Regions from separate parts of the Erwinia sp. E_sp_B01_1 genome, predicted to be linked through region 2. Evidence: predicted binding sites of a transcription regulator. Region 2 holds the regulator's gene; the other holds the start of a gene.
What was found. The regulator PurR, encoded in region 2, represses purine synthesis genes. The targets are predictions, from matches to a motif close to CANGCAAACGTTTGCNTG.
Positions count from the first base shown of each region.

Region 1: the regulator PurR is predicted to act here: its motif matches at 2,182-2,199, upstream of purE (5-(carboxyamino)imidazole ribonucleotide mutase).

Region 1 covers NZ_CP142208.1:1,206,393-1,210,342, reverse strand. The annotation lists gene cysS (cysteine--tRNA ligase) at 1-695, opposite strand, end outside; gene ppiB (peptidylprolyl isomerase B) at 926-1,420, shown strand; gene lpxH (UDP-2,3-diacylglucosamine diphosphatase) at 1,420-2,145, shown strand; gene purE (5-(carboxyamino)imidazole ribonucleotide mutase) at 2,293-2,802, shown strand; gene purK (5-(carboxyamino)imidazole ribonucleotide synthase) at 2,799-3,869, shown strand.
Region 2 covers NZ_CP142208.1:2,047,576-2,051,525, reverse strand. The annotation lists gene VRC33_RS09895 (C40 family peptidase) at 1-310, shown strand, start outside; gene VRC33_RS09890 (YnhF family membrane protein) at 350-439, opposite strand; gene purR (HTH-type transcriptional repressor PurR) at 723-1,748, shown strand; gene punR (DNA-binding transcriptional activator PunR) at 1,745-2,677, opposite strand; gene punC (purine nucleoside transporter PunC) at 2,790-3,950, shown strand, end outside.

The sequences.
Region 1 (3,950 bases), 840 kb from region 2:
ATCAAATCCGATCCGCCGCCGTGGATATCAAAGTGATCGCCCAGCTGTTTGCAGTTCATGGCCGAACACTCAATATGCCAGCCAGGGCGACCCGCTCCCCAGGGGGAAGGCCAGCTTGGCTCATCGGCTTTGGACATTTTCCACAACACGAAATCCATCGGATTACGCTTCACATCGGCTTCAACTTCCACCCGCGCGCCGGCCTGCAACTGATCCAGATCCTGGCGTGACAGCAGACCATAATCAGGATCGCTGCTGACGGAGAACATCACATCGCCATTGCTGGCTACATAAGCGTGATCGCGATCGATCAGTTTGCTGACGATCTCAATGATCTCGCTGATGTGGCGCGTGGCGCGTGGCTCCTGGTCTGGCGGTAAGATATTGAGCGCGGCAAAATCTTTATGCATTTCGGCGATCATCCGGTTGGTCAGCTCTTCAACCGTCTCGCCGTTTTCGTTGGCGCGCTTGATAATTTTGTCGTCGATATCGGTGATGTTGCGGACGTATTTCAGCGAGTATCCGAGATAACGCAGGTAGCGGGCTACCACATCAAAGGCCACAAAAGTTCTGCCGTGTCCAATGTGACACAGGTCGTAAACGGTAATGCCGCACACGTACATGCCGATCTGACCGGCATGAATAGGTTTAAATTCCTCTTTTTGACGACTCAGGGTATTGAAAATCTTTAGCATTGAGACATTCCGTTTTGACGTGTGCGGGTGATAACCGGTGAAAAGCATATTCTGCCGTATTGTTAACGGAAGCGCCATGCAAAGCAAGGTTATGCCGGCGGCTGTTATGCAGCGATGCTGACTCGTCATCACATTTTGTGATATAAAAGCCGTCTATTAATAGTGTGCTGGCCACTGAATGTCGCCAGCACCGGTTTATCAAAAACCCCCAACCTTTACAGGATGAGAATATGGTCACTTTCCAGACAAATCATGGCGATATCGTCATCAAAACTTTCGACGATAAAGCGCCGGCCACCGTTGCCAACTTCCTGGATTACTGCCGTGAAGGTTTTTACGACAACACAATCTTCCACCGCGTTATCAACGGCTTTATGGTTCAGGGCGGCGGCTTTGAACCCGGCATGAAGCAGAAAGATACCAAAGCAGAAATCCAGAACGAAGCCAGCAACGGTCTGAAAAACACCAAGGGTACGCTGGCGATGGCCCGTACTCAGGCACCTCACTCCGCTACTGCCCAGTTCTTTATTAACGTGGCAGACAACGACTTCCTGAACTTCCGTGACGAAAGCCTGCAGGGCTGGGGTTACTGCGTGTTCGCTGAAGTGGTTGAAGGCATGGACGTGGTTGAGAAAATCAAAGCGGTTTCTACTGGCCGTAGCGGTATGCATCAGGACGTGCCAAAAGAAGACGTTGTGATCCAGAAAGTCACCGTCAGCGAATAATGCCTCATACGCTGTTTATCGCAGATCTCCATCTGTGTGAAGAAGAACCGGCAATCACTGCCGGTTTTCTTGCTTTTTTACGGCGTGAAGCGCCTCAGGCGGATGCGCTCTATATCCTTGGCGACCTGTTTGAAGCCTGGATCGGCGATGACGATCCTGATCCGCTTCACGCTGAGATTGCCTCCGCGCTGAAAGCGCTTCAGCAACAGGGCGTGCCCTGCTATTTCATTCACGGTAACCGTGATTTTCTGATCGGTAAACGCTTTGCTGCAGCAAGCGGAATGACCCTGCTTCCTGAGGAGCAGGTGCCTGAGCTTTATGGCAAGCGGATCCTGATAATGCACGGTGACACGCTGTGTACTGACGATCAGGGCTATCAGCGTTTTCGTCGCAAGGTTCACCAACCCTGGCTGCAAAAAGTATTTCTGGCCCTGCCTCTATTTGTGCGTCAGCGAATTGCTGCAAAAATGCGTGCAGGCAGCAAACAGGCTAACAGCAGCAAAGATCTGCGCATCATGGACGTCAATGCTGAAGCAGTCACACAAGCCATGGCGCGTCATCAGGTCCGGTATCTGATCCACGGCCATACCCATCGCCCTGCTGTCCACGCGCTGGACATTAATGGTCAGCCTGCTGAACGGCTGGTGCTGGGTGCCTGGCACAGCGAAGGCTCGATGATTCGGGTCAGCCCCAGTGAAACTACCCTGATCTCTTTCCCCTTCTGAAGCGTCAAATAGTGCCCAAAAGGGCCTGTTGAGGCCTGAGCAAACGTTTTCCTTGCCGCAGAGTCGTGATATTCTCTTTGCCCTTCCCATCTGACCACCGCAGAGGCTGTCAGATGACGTTTGTACAATCACAGGAGTCAGACCCCGATGTCTTCCAACGCCGCACCGGCCCGCATTGCTATTGTTATGGGTTCCAAAAGTGACTGGGCAACCATGCAATTTGCCGCGGAGATACTTACTGCCCTGGCTGTCCCATTCGAGTGCGAAGTGGTCTCGGCCCACCGCACGCCGGACAAGCTGTTCAGCTTTGCCGAACAGGCGGCGGATAACGGCATTCAGGTCATTATTGCTGGCGCAGGCGGCGCGGCTCATCTTCCGGGAATGCTGGCAGCGAAAACCCTGGTGCCGGTGCTGGGCGTACCGGTGCAAAGCGCAGCGCTGAGCGGTGTCGACAGCCTTTACTCCATCGTACAGATGCCACGCGGTATTCCGGTTGGCACCCTGGCGATTGGCAAAGCCGGCGCAGCCAATGCTGCCCTGCTGGCGGCGCAGATCCTGGCGATCCACGATAAAGATCTCTCTTCCCGTCTGGCCAACTGGCGTCAGGCCCAGACTGACGAAGTGCTGAACAACCCGGATCCGCGGGAGGAAGCATGAAGCCGGTTTGCGTATTAGGAAATGGTCAGCTTGGCCGCATGCTGCGCCAGGCCGGTGAGCCGCTGGGCATTGCCGTCTACCCTGTCGGACTGGATGCCGACCCCGAAGCACTGCCTGTTCAGCAAAGCGTGATCACCGCTGAAATTGAGCGCTGGCCGGAAACGGCTCTGACGCGCGAGCTGGCAACCCACAGCGCCTTTGTGAACCGCGATATCTTTCCCCGCCTGGCCGATCGTTTGACACAAAAGCAGCTGCTGGACCAGCTTGGTCTTGCTACCGCGCCGTGGCAGCTGCTGGCGGATGCCGCAGAGTGGCCTCAGGTGTTCTCAGATCTGGGCGAACTGGCTATCGTCAAGCGCCGCACGGGCGGTTACGACGGCCGTGGTCAGTGGCGCCTGCGGGCGAATGAAACAGATGCTCTGCCTGCCGACTGCTACGGTGAGTGCATTGTTGAGCAGGGCATTAACTTTTCTGGAGAAGTTTCTCTGGTTGGCGCCCGTGCCCATGACGGCAGCACTGTATTTTATCCCCTGACGCACAACCTCCATCAGGATGGCATTTTACGCACCAGCGTGGTGTTGCCTGAGCCAGACGCCGCTCTGCAAAAGCAGGCCGAATCGATGCTCTCAGCCATTATGCATGAGCTGAAGTATGTCGGTGTTATGGCGATGGAGTGCTTTGTGGTACCGGAAGGCCTGCTGATTAATGAACTGGCTCCCCGGGTGCACAACAGCGGCCACTGGACGCAGAACGGGGCTTCGATCAGCCAGTTCGAGCTGCATCTGCGCGCTATTCTGGATTTGCCACTGCCCCGGCCTGTGGTCAGCACCCCTTCAGTAATGGTTAACCTGATTGGGACGGCGGTAAACCTGGACTGGCTTAATGAGCCGCTGGTGCATCTGCACTGGTATGAGAAAGAAGTGCGGCCAGGGCGCAAAGTTGGCCACCTTAACCTCTCTGATGTCAGTAAAACGTCATTGCAGGCGGCCCTTAAGGCGCTGGTCCCGCAATTGCCTGCGGACTATGCCAGCGGCATTGCCTGGGCAGTGGAAAAACTGGACGTTTAAGGCAGGCAACCCGCGATAAACAGTTACTGCTGCCACTCGCGGGTGAAAAAGAACAGTGCTTAACTGTACTTAAGTATGGCT
Region 2 (3,950 bases):
CAGTGGGCTGGTCTGGTATGCCTATAAAGATTTAGTGAAGTTTAAAATCCCGCGAACGGCGAACGAGATGTATCACCTGCGTGATGCCGCTAACATCAAACGGGATGAACTGGAAAAAGGCGATCTGGTCTTCTTCCGCATCAATGGCCGGGGCACGGCAGATCATGTTGGTGTCTATCTGGGCGGTGGGAAGTTTATCCAGTCTCCGCGTACGGGCAAAGATATTCAGGTCAGCGCGCTGGGCGAAGATTACTGGCAGCGTCACTACATTGGTGCCCGCCGGGTGATGACGCCAAAAACGATTCGTTAAGCGCTGAAAACAAGGGCCGGGCAATCGGCCCCTGAAGGTTTAATGCATAACGGCGGTAAAGCTGAAAGCAATAATGACCAGCAGTGCTCCCAGCGTGGTCATTAACGATAACTTCAGATCGGTGTCCATATGTGCTCCTGAATAACCCTACAATTAATGGTGTCATTGATTTTCCCATACTTGTCAGTAAAAATCTCGTTTTCTCTGCTCAGCCTTGTTAGAATCCTTTTTTTGTTGCGCAACGGCCCGCGCCTTGTGGCGTTCCGCGGTCGGCAGGCAATCCCCTTTCCTTTCTGACGTCTCCGTAAGCATCAAAAAAACGTCGTATGACGTCAGATTTTCATCCTTACCAGGCAAACGATTAACAACAGACTTATCATCAAGTTAAGATAAGCGCAGGAGTAGCTATTTCATGGCAACGATAAAAGATGTGGCCAGACAGGCAGGCGTGTCTACCACCACCGTATCGCATGTTATTAACAAGACGCGTTTCGTCGCAGAAGAGACACGTGAAGCAGTATGGGCCGCAATCAAGGCGCTTCACTATTCACCCAGCGCCGTGGCCCGCAGTCTCAAAGTGAATCACACTAAAACTATCGGGCTGCTGGCAACGTCCAGCGAAGCGCCCTATTTTGCTGAAATTATTGAAGCCATAGAGAATCGTTGTTTTGCCAAAGGCTATACGTTGATCCTGGGCAATGCGCATAACGAACTGCAAAAGCAGCAGGCCTATCTCTCCATGATGGCGCAGAAGCGTGTGGATGGCCTGCTGGTGATGTGTTCCGAATATCCTGAACCTCTGATCAGGATGCTGGAAGAGCATCGCAATATACCGATGGTCGTCATGGACTGGGGTGAATCCCGTGGCGACTTCACCGATACCGTTCTGGATAACGCTTTTCAGGGTGGCTATCTGGCCGGGCGTTACCTGATTGACCGCGGGCACCGTGATATTGGCGTGATCCCTGGCCAGTTGGAACGCAATACGGGCGGGGGTCGCCATGCTGGTTTTCTGAAGGCTTTGTCAGAAGCAGGCATAACTTTGCGCCCGGAGTGGCTGGTTCAGGGAGATTTTGAACCTGAGTCCGGTTATCAGGCCATGCAGAAAATTTTATCGCAGAAGCAGCGCCCCACGGCAGTATTTTGTGGTGGCGACGTCATGGCAATGGGCGCGATTTGTGCTGCAGATGAGCTGGGCTTACGCGTGCCCCAGGACATTTCCGTGATCGGTTATGACAATGTGCGCAACGCCCGCTATTTCACACCGGCATTGACCACCGTCCATCAGCCTAAAGAACGCCTGGGCGAAACGGCTTTTGATATGTTGCTGGACCGTATCACCAGCAAGCGCGAAGATCCGCAGACCATAGAGGTTCATCCATCATTGATTGAACGCCGTTCAGTAGCAGATGGCCCCTTCCTGGACTATCGACGCTAACCGACGCTGTCGCCTGCTGAATTATCCTCGCGCAGCCATTCACTGTTTAAGGTGTCGCTTTCACCCAGGTAGTCCAGCAGCCAGCTCAATGCGGGCGAGGCCTGTTGTTCAGACCAGCTTACGCAACAGGGACTGTCGGGAAACGCCGTCTCAAGCGTTAACTCATGCAGCGCGCCGCTTTGTAACAGGGGGCGTGCGAAATGACCCGGGACCATCCCCACGCAAAGCCCGGCCAGCAGGCAGTCGAAGCCGCTTTCCCATTCCGGCACCACCAGACGACGCTGATTATCCAGCGTCCAGGTGGTTCTTTTAGGTAAGGCACGGGAGGTGTCCTCAATCACCAGCGAGGGCCATTCCCGGATAGCTTCCTCACTGACCTCACCCGTTAATGCAGCCAGCGGGTGCCCGGCCCCCACCACGCAACGCCAGTTCAACGCGCCCATATTGCGAAAGGCAAAACGTCCACCCACCGGAATAGCCTGAGTGGCACCAATAGCGACATCCACACGGCCATCTGCCAGCGCATCCCAGACACCATTAAACACCTCCGCAGAAAGATGCAGCTCCATGTCCGGAAAATGGCGGTAAAAATCGACCACTAACTGCCGTGTGCGCCGGGGCTTAACTATGCGATCCACGGCGATATTTATCTGCCCCCGCCAGCCGTTGGCGACCTGCTGACACTGACGGCGGGTGGCGAGCATTTTTTTGATAACACTTCGCCCCTCCTGGATGAACACCGCGCCGGCTGCGGTTAATACCACATCCCGGTGACGGCGCTCAAACAGCGGAACGGCCAGCCACTCTTCCAGTTGCCGGACGGTATAACTGATGGCTGAAGGCACGCGATGCAGCTCAGCTGCTGCTGCGGTGAAACTGCCGCTACGCGCCACTGCATCAACCACTTCAAGAGAATGTTCTGACCACATAATCTGCCTGCAATATTTTTGAACGCAACCTGCAAATATTACCGTTTCACAACATAAAGGGCACGCGATTACACTCTGCGGCGTTTCATTCATCTGAATAAAAGAGCTACTCATGCCCGCTAAAGGATTCATTGTCTACCTCGCGCTGCTAAGCATTGCCGGTTTTCTCGCCACCGATATGTACCTGCCCGCTTTCGGCGCCATGCAGCAGGACCTGCAAACAGACGCAGGCGCAATCAGCGCCAGCCTCAGCCTGTTTCTCGCGGGCTTCGCCAGTGCCCAGTTGTTCTGGGGGCCGCTGTCAGATCGCATCGGTCGCAAGCCGGTTTTACTGATGGGGCTGAGCCTGTTTGCGGTGAGTTGTGCTGCTATGTGGTGGGTGGAATCTGCAACCCTATTGCTGGCGCTGCGTTTCATCCAGGCAGTGGGGATTTGTGCGGCGGCTGTAACCTGGCAGGCGCTGGTAGTGGATCGCTATCCTGCGACGCAGGCTAACCGTGTCTTTGCCTCTATTATGCCGCTGGTAGCGCTCTCTCCTGCTCTTGCGCCGCTGCTTGGCGCGTGGTTGTTGAATCACTTTAGCTGGCGGGTCATTTTTCTTACGCTGATGCTGGTGGCGGTGGTATTGCTGATTTCCACGCTCTTCATAGCCTCCTCCGGGAAGAAAAACCCTGCTGCACCGGTTTCAGCAACCGGTTTTTTCAGTCTGCTGAAATCCCCGGCTTTCACCGGCAACGTTTTGATTTACTCCGCCTGTTCGGCCAGCTTTTTCGCCTGGTTGACGGGGTCCCCTTTTATTTTGGGTGCGCTGGGTATGTCGCCGGGCGATATCGGTTTGAGCTATGTTCCTCAGACTCTGGCCTTTTTGATCGGAGGTTATGGCTGCCGCTCACTGCTTAAACGTACCGAAGGGCATTCACTGCTTCCCTGGCTGATTGCGGTTTACTCGCTGAGTATTCTGGCCTTCTTTATTGCTGCGCAGAGGGATACCCCTTCACTGTATGGATTGCTCATACCTTTCTGTGGAATTGCACTGGCGAACGGAGCGATTTATCCGGTAGTGGTATCGAATGCGTTACTGCCCTTTCCGGAGTCCAGTGGTAAGGCCGCAGCTCTGCAGAACACGTTACAGCTGGGGTTATGCTGCGTTGCCAGCATGATAGTCTCTGCTTTTATCTCCACGTCACTGCTGACCACCTCCCTGGTGATGGGATCCACTGTTGTTTTGGTGGGTATCGGCTATATTTTACAACGGGTGAAGTCTGAAAAGCTG